4 regions of the Erwinia magellanica genome follow, and region 4 is predicted to be linked to each of the others. Evidence: predicted binding sites of a transcription regulator. Region 4 holds the regulator's gene; each other region holds the start of a gene.
What was found. Region 4 encodes CRP, which controls carbon source genes, mostly activating them, when cyclic AMP is high. Its sites were predicted from a motif close to ATGTGANNNNNNTCACAT; they were not measured.

Region 1: the regulator CRP is predicted to act here: its motif matches at 1,613-1,630, upstream of cdd (cytidine deaminase).
Region 2: the regulator CRP is predicted to act here: its motif matches at 1,441-1,458, upstream of AAH450_RS10270 (ABC-F family ATPase).
Region 3: the regulator CRP is predicted to act here: its motif matches at 1,044-1,061, upstream of AAH450_RS14025 (YjcB family protein).

The regions. Positions count from the first base shown of each region.
Region 1 covers NZ_JBCHVC010000001.1:454,165-457,306, reverse strand. Annotated here, with positions in the region: gene metG (methionine--tRNA ligase) at 1-253, shown strand, start outside; gene AAH450_RS02075 (CidA/LrgA family protein) at 479-874, shown strand; gene AAH450_RS02070 (CidB/LrgB family autolysis modulator) at 867-1,559, shown strand; gene cdd (cytidine deaminase) at 1,687-2,571, shown strand; gene AAH450_RS02060 (NAD-dependent malic enzyme) at 2,740-3,142, shown strand, end outside.
Region 2 covers NZ_JBCHVC010000002.1:632,595-635,736, reverse strand. Annotated here, with positions in the region: gene AAH450_RS10270 (ABC-F family ATPase) at 1-1,412, opposite strand, end outside; gene AAH450_RS10265 (sugar porter family MFS transporter) at 1,519-3,006, opposite strand.
Region 3 covers NZ_JBCHVC010000003.1:491,533-494,674, forward strand. Annotated here, with positions in the region: gene AAH450_RS14020 (diguanylate cyclase DgcN/YfiN) at 1-395, opposite strand, end outside; gene AAH450_RS14025 (YjcB family protein) at 1,174-1,455, shown strand; gene AAH450_RS14030 (ATP-grasp fold amidoligase family protein) at 1,511-2,461, opposite strand; gene AAH450_RS14035 (MATE family efflux transporter) at 2,469-3,142, opposite strand, start outside.
Region 4 covers NZ_JBCHVC010000004.1:51,456-54,597, reverse strand. Annotated here, with positions in the region: gene AAH450_RS14770 (YccS/YhfK family putative transporter) at 1-1,527, opposite strand, end outside; gene crp (cAMP-activated global transcriptional regulator CRP) at 1,586-2,218, opposite strand; gene AAH450_RS14760 (OsmC family protein) at 2,527-2,940, shown strand; gene AAH450_RS14755 (phosphoribulokinase) at 2,979-3,142, opposite strand, start outside.

The sequences.
Region 1 (3,142 bases), on a different contig from region 4:
TGACAAGCTGCTGCGTCTGGTGCTGGATATGGGTGGCGACGAAACGCGTCAGATCTTCTCCGGTATCCGGGCCGCCTATCCGGACCCTTCCGTACTGGAAGGCCGCATGACGGTGGTGGTGGCAAACCTCGCGCCGCGTAAGATGCGCTTTGGCGTCTCGGAAGGCATGGTGCTCTCAGCCGGTCCTGGCGGAAAAGATCTCTTTATCCTGGGTGCCGACAGCGGTGCTCAGCCAGGGATGCAGGTTAAATAACCGCTTAACACTGCGCAGTTAAAACACGCAAAGGGGTGAATAATTTCACCCCTTTTTAATTGCTTATTCCCTTCTGCCTGAAAAGAGTTACAGAACCCCTTCCTGACCCAATACGCTGCCCCCAGAGCAGCCGTTCCGGACAACTCATCAGCCTGCACTCTGTGACCCGTAGCACGTTTTCTCGTTTCGTCGTATGATTAACGTTCTTAAAACCAGGAGTTTATCATGCGCAGCGTGCTCTCCGTGGGCGGACAATATCTTCGCGCCTTCCTTATTCTTTATCTCTGTCTCTATGCCGGGACTGGCGTAGCAGCCCTGCTTCCGGTGATTATTCCTGGCAGCATACTGGGCATGCTTATCCTGTTCGGCTTACTCGCTTTACAAATCCTGCCTGTTGACTGGGTGAAACCCGGAAGCACCCTGCTGATCCGCTATATGGGGCTGCTGTTTGTGCCGATCAGCGTCGGGATTATGAGCTATACCGACATTCTCAGCGCGCAGTTTGGCCCGATTGTGGTCTCCTGCGTCCTGAGCACCTTTATTGTGCTGATCACCGTTGGGCTGGCCTCCCACAAATTGCACAGCCGCCCGCTGAAAAAGCCAGGAGCTGCGGATGAGTGATATCTGGTGGTCGCTGCCGCTGACGGTGGTGGTGTTTTTTGCGGCTCGCATGCTGGCCGCAAAAGTTAAGATCTCGCTGGTCAATCCCTTGCTGGTGTCGATGGCGGTAATTATCCCGCTGCTGCTGCTTATCCAGATGCCTTACACGCGCTATTTCCAGGGGAGTTCCCTGCTTAATCAGCTTCTTCAGCCTTCTGTGGTAGCGCTGGCAATTCCCCTTTACGAACAGATGCATCAAATCCGCGCGCGCTGGAAAGCGATCATCGGCGTCTGCTTTATGGGCAGTATCACGGCGATGGTCTCCGGTACAGCCATTGCGCTCTGGATGGGAGCCACGCCGCAGATAGCCGCCACGCTGATGCCGAAATCCGTGACCACGCCAATTGCCATGGCTGTCTCCGGCACGCTGGGAGGCATTCCTGCTATCAGTGCCATCTGTGTGCTGATTGCGGGTGTGCTGGCCGCAGTATTTGGCCACATGGTCCTCAACCTGCTGAAAATCAGCGGCAAGCCGTCACGGGGTTTAGCTATCGGTAACGCTTCCCACGCTCTGGGCACCGCCCGCTGTGCAGAACTGGATTATCAGGAAGGGGCTTACAGCTCGCTGGCGCTGGTGATCTGCGGGATTATTACTTCTCTGCTGGCCCCCTTTATGTTTCCGTTGCTGATGCACCTCTGGGGTTAAAATTTGCGATGGATCGCGCAATTTGCAATTCACTTTCATAAATTGCATTGCTTGTGTGATTTCAATCACATATAACTCTTCGGGTGCCCGCTACACTCAGCGGCCGTTTATGTGAAAGAGGCCTATTATGCACCCACGTTTTCACGCTGCGTTTGCCACGCTGCCTTCAGCTCTGCAAACCGCTCTGCAACCCGTTCTCTCTTCAGCCGATTTTCAGGCTTTCCTGACACCGATGCAGATTGCCGATATCAAATCCCAGACCGGGCTTGATGACCAGCAACTGGCGTTTTCCCTGCTGCCGCTGGCTGCGGCCTGCGCCGTAGCGCCGCTGTCGAATTTTAATGTGGGAGCAGTGGCCAGAGGCACCAGCGGCCATCTCTATTTTGGCGCAAATATGGAGTTCGTTAGCGCCACCATGCAGCAAACCGTGCATGCCGAGCAGAGCGCCGTGACCCATGCCTGGCTGCGCGGCGAGAAGGCGCTGGAAGCCATTACCGTGAATTACACGCCATGCGGCCACTGCCGCCAGTTTATGAATGAACTCAACAGCGGCACGGCGCTTGGCATCAATCTGCCCGGACGTGAACCTGCCACGCTGGCAGATTACCTGCCGGATGCTTTCGGCCCCCGTGACCTGGCTATCAAAACGCTGCTGATGGATGAGATCGATCACGGTTTAGTGATTAAAGGCGATCCGCTGTCTCAGGCCGCCCTGGAGGCTGCCAGCCGAAGCCATGCCCCTTATACCCAGGCCTGGAGCGGCGTGGCGTTACAGGCCGCCGACGGCACCATTTTTGCCGGTCGCTATGCGGAAAATGCCGCCTTTAACCCCAGCCTGCCGCCGTTACAGGCCGCGCTGAATTTGCTCAGTCTGTCGGGACATGATGTGTTTCAGATCCAGCGCGCCGTGCTGGCAGAAGCACCGGATGCTAAAGTTATTCAGCGACAGGCGACGCTGGCAACGCTTCAGGCGCTGGGCTGCGCCAATGTCACCACCATTCCTCTGGTCTGAAGCCTTCTTAAGCTGGTGACTTTATGATGCAGGCCTCGCCTGCGTCTCTCCGCAAATATTGAATAAAAACCGTTCCTTTTGTTAACTCCCGTTAACAAAAGCTGTACTTTCAGACTAAATATTTTAGGATTGGCGCACAACGTCACGATCCGAATGAGTATTGATTACATGGAACTCGAATACGAAAGTAAACGACCGCTGTATATCCCTTATGCCGGCCCTATTTTGCTGGAATTCCCCCTGTTAAATAAGGGCAGCGCCTTCTCTGTTGAAGAGCGTAATGAATTCAACCTGCGTGGCCTGCTGCCGGAAACGGTAGAGACAATTGAAGAGCAGGCTCAACGCGCCTGGCGTCAGTTCCAGGACTTCAAAAACGATAACGATAAACACGTCTACCTGCGCAATATTCAGGACACCAACGAAACCCTGTTCTACCGGCTGCTGGATAATCATCTTGAAGAGATGATGCCCATTATTTATACGCCAACCGTGGGCGCAGCCTGTGAGCACTTCTCGGAAATTTATCGTCGTGCCCGTGGCGTATTTATCTCTTATCCGAACCGCGACAACA
Region 2 (3,142 bases), on a different contig from region 4:
ATATCAAGGTGGTTGGTGGGTTCATCCATGATCAGCACGTTCGGTTTTTGCATCATCAGCTTACCGAACAGCATACGACCCTTTTCGCCCCCGGAAAGTACCTTAGCGGGCTTCTTGATATCATCCTGGCTGAAGAGTAAGCGACCCAGGATACCGCGTACGGCCTGCTCATCATCGCTCTCCTGCTTCCACTGGCTCATCCAGTCGAATACGCTCAGGTCATCCGCGAAGTCGTGGGCGTGATCCTGCGCGTAGTAGCCGATCTGCGCATTTTCAGACCATTTCACTTCACCCGCATCGGGCTGCAATTCCCCGACCAGCGTTTTCAGCAGCGTTGTTTTACCGATACCGTTCGGCCCGATGATAGCCAGCTTCTCGCCCACTTCCAGCAGCAGGTTAACGTTTTTAAACAACGGCCCCTGATCGAACCCTTTGGTCAGCGACTCAAGCTGCAAAGCATTACGGAACAGCTTTTTATCCTGATCGAAGCGGATAAACGGGTTCTGTCGGCTGGAAGCTTTAACTTCTTCCAGCTTGATTTTATCGATCTGCTTCGCACGTGAAGTTGCCTGACGCGACTTAGAGGCGTTGGCACTGAAGCGGCTGACAAAGGACTGCAACTCGTTGATCTGCGCTTTTTTCTTGGCGTTATCAGAGAGCAGGCGCTCACGCGACTGCGTTGCCGCAGTCATGTATTCGTCGTAGTTGCCCGGATAAACGCGCAGCTCGCCGTAGTCCAGATCCGCCATATGAGTACAGACCATGTTCAGGAAGTGACGGTCATGCGAAATGATGATCATGGTGCTGTTGCGCTCGTTCAGCACCTGTTCCAGCCAGCGAATAGTATCGATGTCCAGGTTGTTCGTGGGTTCGTCGAGCAGCAGAATTTCCGGGTTAGAGAAGAGCGCCTGTGCCAACAGCACGCGCAGTTTCCAGCCTGGTGCGACTTCGCTCATCGGGCCGTAATGCTGCTCCAGCGGGATGCCCACGCCCAGCAGCAGTTCGCCCGCGCGCGCTTCTGCGGTGTAACCGTCCATTTCGCCATATTTGACTTCCAGGTCGGCAACTTTGTAGCCATCTTCCTCGGTCATTTCTGGCAGCGAGTAGATCCGGTCACGCTCCTCTTTCACTTCCCAAAGCTCGCCGTGGCCCATGATTACGGTATCCAGCACGGTATACTCTTCAAAGGCGAACTGATCCTGACGCAGCTTACCGATACGCTCGTTAGGGTCGAGCGACACGTTGCCGCCGGAAGGAACCAGGTCCCCGCCCAGAATTTTCATAAAGGTGGACTTGCCGCTACCGTTGGCACCGATCAGGCCATAGCGGTTACCGCCGCCAAATTTGACAGAGATGTTTTCGAACAGCGGCTTACTGCCAAACTGCATGGTGACGTTGCTGGAAACTAGCACAGGGATTGCCTTTCGTTTGCGATGGAGAATGTGAACCAGCGCGCATTATGCCAAAAAAAAGGGGCGGCGAATACACCACCACCCCGCAGAGCATAGTTAGTTTTCGTTAATGGCTTTCCAGCTCACGTTTTGGCGCGGGCATCGGCCGCGTTTCCACCTCATCGCTCAGCCAGTCATGCAGGTAATGTTCTATCTGTTCCAGGCTGCGGTTACGGGTTTCCGGCACGCATTTGATTACAAACAGCGCCCCGAAAAGTCCGATAAAGGCGAAGATAAAGAAGGCGCCTGCCAGACCCACTGTCGCCAGAAGAAGCGGGAAAGTAAGAGAAATAAGGAAGTTGGCAATCCACATAGCGAAGACGGCACCGCCCATAAAGATGCCGCGCAGGCGGGTCGGGAAGATTTCTGACAGCAGCAGCCAGGTAACGGGAGAGAGCGCCCCTTGCTGGAAGCTCAGGAACATCAGCATGCCCAGCAGCACCAGATATCCCCGGAAAACGTCAACCTCACCGTTAATCGTTTCCGGCATCAGATAACTCACGGCACCGATAAACAGCAGGCAGGCAGTACAGCCGAACTGGCCAATCATGGTCATGGTACGGCGCCCAATTTTCCCCAGCAGCCAGATGCCCACAAAGGTCATCAATACCGAGATCGCGCCGTTAGCGATAGTAGCAAACAGCGCCGCGTCGGTACTCATGCCCACGGCCTTCAGCATGGTGGGAGCGTAATACATAATGGTGTTCACGCCGGAGAGCTGTTGAATAACCGCCACCCCCACGCCAATCAGGAACAGCCTGAACAGCCAGGGCTTTTTCAGCTCACGCAGGCTGGGCGGCGCTCTGTTTTCATCTTCAGCGAGCGTTTCCTCAATTTCGGTCATCTCCCAATCCACGTCGCCTTTAGCGCGCGTGCGTTCCAGCACTTTACGCGCCTCGGCCAGCCGTCCTTTCATTGCATACCAGCGTGGCGTATCGGGCATAAACATCATACCAAACCAGAGTGCAACAGCGGGAATGGTGGCAATGGCCAGCATCCAGCGCCAGGTGCTTTCGCCGCCCCACGCTGCGTTAAAACCGGCGTTGGAGATATAGGCCAGCATCTGGCCGGAAACGATCATTAACTCCTGTAGCGTTACCAGCTGTCCGCGTTTGTTGGCCGGCGCAATTTCCGCAATATAGACCGGCACCGTGGCAGCGGCGCCACCTACAGCCACCCCCAGCACCAGGCGGAAGAAAATCATCCAGTGCACATCCGGTGCCAGTGAGGTTCCCAACGCCCCGACGGCGAAGATCACCGCAAGGATAATGATGATTTTCCTGCGCCCGGCGGCAGCGGCGAAATGACCAGAGAAGAGTGCGCCAAAAGCTGCGCCAAACAGCAGAGAACTGGTGACCAGCCCGGTGGTAAATGGCGTTAAGTGCAGCTCATTACCCATAAACAGCAGCGCACCTGAGATAACGCCCGTGTCATAACCAAACAGCAGGCCGCCCAGCGTGGCAATAACGGCGATAACTTTTACAAAGGGTTCGGCAGGCGTCTCACTGTTGGGGCCAGAAGCCCGACTGGGGGTTATGTACTGTTCTTTTGCCATGGTGGTTTTCTACCTCTTATTTTTACCGGGTGGAAAGGAACGGATCAGAGAAAGTCACGATGTCATAACATTCAACTGGTATGGCAAACAATTTAGTTTATTTTTTTCATTTTCATTAACAATGAAAATTAAATTT
Region 3 (3,142 bases), on a different contig from region 4:
TGCGGGAAAAGCCAGTGTGTTACCAGCTCTCCCGGACCTTCAGCATGTCGGGTGCCGGAAGCTGGCCAGTTGACCAGCACCTTTTTATTGGCATCAAGAACCCTGGCCTGACCGAACTCTGCTGTTGCCGCAATTTGCCGGACAATATCGCTGGCGGTGGCACTGTCGCCCCCTAACACCGCGGGTTCCAGACTGTAGCCCAGCGTAGTGGCGACCAGTTGAAGGTTATTTTCTGCATAACTGCGCAGCGCAAACAGAGACAGCACCGACAGCGAGCCCCCGCTGAACATCAGCGACACGACAATGATCGCCAGATAGATGCGTTGCAGAGATTTGCGCAGCGTCGGCAATGGCTTTTGGCCCGTTGTTACAGCCTGCTCAGAATAGTCAGACATGCCTCCTCCCTCGCCTGAATGGCGGTGAATGAGCGTTGAGTTAAAAACACAAAAGCTCCTTTCTGTTTTTATTGCCCGCTGCTGACCAATTAAGCCGTTATTCAGTGAGCTAATTTTCAGGCAAAGCCTGCCCGTCCCGTAAAATGCAAAGGGATGAGAGGTAAGGATTTTGATTAAGAAAAAGCCTACAGCCCATGGGCGGGTTGCACAACGTTTAGCAGGTCGGATTCATCCCAAAGAGGAAATTTGACTTAATCCTGAAATAACAGAGGCGCAAAACGCCACGCAAATTAGCTATCAACTAAATGGCGGATTAACTTCCCTTACCGCCGGAAAGATAACGCTAAGGGGCAGCGTAAAATAATAAGCCAGACCTTTAGTTAATAGAATTAATTGTCATTTCCCGTCTCAAAAATCAGCCTGCCTCCGGCTCCGCTAATAATATTCTTAATAACGAAATCATGTTTTTCTGACGAACAGCGTACTGGCAAGCGCTGTTCCGGCATGATGCCACAGTAATAATTCAGCTATTCACGATTTATGGAATAATTATGTAAACCTCAGGAAATAAAAGCTTATTTAGCACCGCCGCAAAAAACTACCATACCAGGGCTAAATTTTATTCAAATTTTAAAATCGAGTGATATAATGTGACCGTCATCACACTTCTGCGCCTCTTTGTGTCTGCTCAGATAGAAAGTAACCTGGCAACTTTTCATCTGAACGGGTGATGACGCGGCCTTTTGTCAGGGCAGTCTTACCTGGAGTATAAACAGATATGGGTACCTTAACCGCTAGCCTGGTATTGATGAGATGGGAACTGGTTAGTGCAGTAATGATGTTTTTAGCCAGCACCTTTAACGTGAAGTGCCGTAAAACCAGCCGTAACGGCATCGCTTTCATTTTTACTGGTGTAGGGATCGGCATGTCATGCTGGTTCGTTACAGGGCTGTTAGGCATCACCTTGAGTATGGAAAATCTGCACAACTTCTGGCACATCACTAAAGATGTGTTCATCGACGTCATGAGCCACACCCCTACTGATTATCCTATGCCCTGAAAACAAGCGAGCCGATTTCTCCCGGAGAAACGGCTCGTTAATCCGATCGGGTAATTCAGATCTTTTTAAGCGCTACCGGCAGTGGCGTGACGTCAGAAGTCGCGGGCAGATTAGCCGCCTTCTTTTCCTGTAGCCACATATCACCCATCATTTTATCCAGACCCATATCAAGCCCAGTTACCAGGCCAGCACCCGGCGTAAAGGTAAGCTCACCAAAGTAAATCTGCCCTTCATTGATGTACCAGTCTACCCGCACATAGTCAAAATCACTGGCCAGCTTCTTACTGAGTGCCAGCGCCTTTTCCAGCGTTTCTCTGTCGCCGCTGATATCCAGCCCCGTGTCACGGATTTTGTAGAAGCACTGTTGCAGGCTGTTCACATAAAAGTTCATAGAGAGTGGCGCATTACCGCAGCGGTTGTAGATAATCTGCAGAACATACTCAAAGTTGCCATCTTTCTTGTTGAACATGTGGAATTTATAATCCACAGCGGCAAGTTTACCGTCGCCCACATACTCCTCCACAACAATCCGCGGCTTAATATAGCGGTAATGGATCTCACGGGAATGGTGTGAGAAATCGCGGCTCAGCCACTCTTCACAGCGTTTAACCAACAGCTGTTTCTGAATACAGTCCGGCTCTTCCAGCAATATTTCTACCATACCAGAACCATGGTTCGGTTTAATCACGGTATTTTTAAGCGATTTAAGACCAAGCAGCGTGATCGGGTCTGCCGTTTCATGCAGCATGGGAATTAAATACTCTTCACCAATTGTTTTTGCTATGTAGTCGCGCACCAGAAATTTATCCGAAAGGTTGCCATAGCGAACATAGTCGCCGGTAACAAATTTCCTGTACAAAATCTTCTCATTAAATAACTTTGGCTGGTGTATGTTAGGTAACCGCTTAAATCTGTGAAAATAATGAATTCTGTCCTGATAGGACCAAGGCATTTTTTTAAGCAGGTATAAGACGCCTTTTCTCAATTCTGCTTTGAGTTTTAACATTTTTACCTCATTTGTAGGTTTTGTAGTTGAGTGAGGAAAGCTGTATTTTAAGAATGACACCATTCTTAAAGAGATAATTCATTACCGTCAGGGAGAGCAGTTCTGTTACCAGTACGCTCCAGGCAGCACCTGTTAATCCCCAGAAACGGATGAAAAACCAGTTGGTTATTACGCTAATCACCACCAGTAAAACAATCTTAACCAGCAGATAATTAAAACCACCTTCTTTCACCATATAGCGGTAAGCTACTGTTCCCATTGCCGAAAAGCAGGTTGCCAATGACAATAACGTAACGAGGTTTCCCGATTGTGTGTAGTCATGCCCATAAAGGGTAGTGATGATCTTTTCGCCAAACAGCGCGACGACAAGAAGCATCAAAAATGAAACTGCCATAACATAGCCATTCAGCCTTGCGGCCAGTTTTACTGCCACATCCGCGCGCTCCCTGAAAATCTCAGAAAAACAGGATGTAATGATTGCCACTGGAATAAAGATCCAGGAGGCAGAAATCGTATTGGCGGCGGTAAACAGCCCCAGCTCGTGCGCTGACCCCCAGCCCACCAGGAAAAACTGCGCCAGCTTCACCTGTATCGAAATAAACACGCTGGATATAGCCAGCGGTAAGCCCGCATGCAGCAGATAACGCAGATAGCTTCTGTGCTTGCGTTTAGGTGGTGGGC
Region 4 (3,142 bases):
TTGCCACTGCGGCCAGAGCCAGATCATGCCGCCGAAAGCGATCAGGCAGCCCATCAGCGTATCAAGCAGGCGGGGCAGCAGGAAGTCCGCGCCGTTAAGTGACAGCAGCTGAAGGGACCAGACCGCGGTCACCGTGAAGCCAATCATTGCGAAGCCGTAGAATTTACGGATAAACAGATAGCTGATAAGCGTAATCGCCAGCATCACCAGCAGCACCACCGATTCTGGCGCATGAAGGCGCAGCGTGATGGCGGCGATAATCAGTCCCGCCAGGGTGCCCAGCGCACGGTGCTGGATCCGCACGCGGGTTGCGCTGTAGCCGTTCTGGCTGACAAACATCACCGTCATCAGGATCCAGTAAGGCTTCGGCAAATTAAAGAACAGCGCCAGCGAGCTGGCAAAAGTCAGCATCACGGCAAAGCGGGAGGCAGTGCGCAGCGCGGCTGATTTCAGCGACAGATAGCTTCTGATAGCGGGTAACAAGGGCAGACGACGCTGGCGGTCAGCCATCAAATCCCGCTGATACAGAGGCCGCTGGGTACGTAAAACCCTGGCGATACGGCTGAAATGATAATAACAAAAGGTGCCCACCGGATTGTCCGGGTGCTGGCGGGAGATCTTCTCCAGCGCCTGTAGCTGCTTATCCATCGTGAAGCGTTCAGGCAGCTTGTGATAAAGAATATCGTCAGCCAGTACGCGAAGCCGGGCGGCGATGGTTTGCGCATTCCAGCGGATCACCGCTTCAGCATGGCTCTGCTCTACCAGCTTCTGAACCTCTTCGGGCTGATGCAGGCTGACCGAAATATGTTCCTGCAAATCCAGCGCCACCTGGAACGCTCTGGTCAGGCGTTTGTGATGGTTATAGCGGGTGGCAGAGAGCATATGCATCTGCTGGTAGCAGGTAGTGATCAGATCGACAGCTTTCTGCTGCCGGGCCAGCAGTGGTGGCAGCGCCTTTTCAGGATCTGTCAGCTGGGTCAGCAGGGAATATTTGGCTTCGCAGTAGCCCGCCAGCTCGCGGTAGAGCAGGCTGAGCGTCTCCCGCATCGGCTGCTCTTTCCACAGCCAGAACCAGAACCAGTTAAAAAGGCCATACCAGATGGTGCCCAGCACGTAGAGCATTGGCGGTTCCCATATTGGCATCCGGCCAGCCAGGCTGAGGGTGAAAATAGCGGCAATCAGCGAGCCGGGCAGCAGTCGGCCATGCAGCGGGCTGATCTCACCGGTTATGCCCAGCAGCATCGTCATGGTGAAGAGAATAGCGGGTAAAGGCACCGCATGTCCGCCCAGATACTGGATCAGGAAGCTGCTGAAGGCGAACAGGCTTCCGCCGATGATCAGGCGTTTGAAGAAGCGTTTGTGAGGAGTATCAAGACCAGCGATGTTGCAACAGGCAGGCACTAAAGAGAAAAGCAGGCCCCGTTGCAGGTCACCCAGCAGCCAGCCGACAGCCACCGGTAAGCAGAGCACCAGCGTCTGGCGCAGCGCGTAGTTCACTTCAGGGTGATAGATCAGTCGACGCCACATCACTCCGTACCAAATAAAAAGGCGCAACAAGAGCTGTTGCGCCGTGGATCAGAGCCGATCAGCGTGTGCCGTAGACAACGATGGTTTTACCATGTGCTGAGATCAGGTTCTGATCTTCCAGCATTTTCAGAATACGGCCTACGGTTTCGCGTGAGCAGCCAACAATCTGCCCAATCTCCTGACGGGTGATTTTGATCTGCATCCCGTCCGGGTGGGTCATGGCGTCGGGTTGCTTCGCCAGGTTGAGCAGGGTCTGCGCAATGCGACCTGTGACATCAAGGAAAGCTAAATTGCCCACTTTCTCTGAGGTAACCTGAAGTCGACTCGCCATCTGTGCCGAGAGGCGCATCAGAATGTCAGGGTTGACCTGAATAAGCTGACGGAATTTTTTATAAGAGATTTCAGCCACTTCACAGGCTGTTTTCGCACGTACCCACGCGCTACGCTCCTGACCTTCTTCAAACAGGCCAAGTTCGCCAATGAAGTCACCCTGGTTGAGGTAAGAGAGGATCATCTCTTTGCCTTCTTCATCCTTGATAAGCACCGCTACTGCGCCTTTGACGATGTAGTAGAGGGTTTCTGCCTTTTCACCCTGATGAATCAGCGTGCTCTTGGATGGATACTTATGAATATGGCAATGTGACAGGAACCATTCAAGTGTCGGGTCTGTTTGCGGTTTGCCGAGAACCATTCGCTGTTATCCTCTGTTGTCATCGTGCCTAAATACAGGGGCAGAGTTCCCTGTCAGGCGTTGAAATAATCAAGCGTTTCCCATCAGGAAATGTATTCGGGCCTCTGTGAAAAGCCTGGCTCGTTATGTTGTCTTGTTTCGTCGTGCCTGTAGAGTACTGACGAAAATATTACAGCTTTGTTTGTAGCACAGCTTTCAGTGAGTGTCTTCTGTTGTCTCGCTTCAGCATAGTGTGAAAACTGCCACATTGCCGTTTTTCAGGCTAAAGCGTAATCTGATGTTAACTAAATGAATTAGAGGAACTTGTTATGCAGGCTCGGGTCAAGTGGGTTGAAGGGTTAACGTTTTTGGGAGAATCCTCATCGGGACACCAGGTATTGATGGATGGAAACGCCGGGGATAAAGCGCCAAGTCCTATGGAAATGGTGCTGATGGCTGCGGGTGGATGCAGCGCCATCGACGTGGTCTCTATTCTGCAAAAGGGCCGTCATAACGTAAAGGATTGCGAGGTGAAGCTCACCTCAGAGCGGCGCGAAGAGGCTCCCCGCCTCTTCACCCATATTAATCTGCACTTTATTATCAGCGGCGTCGGGCTGAGTGACAAAGCCGTCTCGCGCGCTGTCGATCTTTCGGCAGAGAAGTATTGCTCTGTGGCGCTGATGCTGGGTAAAGGGGTTAATATGACCCACAGCTATGAAGTGATCGAATTACAGGAAAAGTAGATCGCTGAGCAGGGGAGTAACGTCTGTTTACCGGGGCGTTACTCAATTTTCTTGCCCTGAATCAGACGTTTAACCAACGGCCCCATAATCAGCTCCATTGCCAGCCCCATTTTCCCGCCCGGCACCACCAGCGTATTGATATGCGAGATAAAGGATCCCTGTAGCATCGACAACAGGTAGGGGAAGTCAATATCTTCCAGCG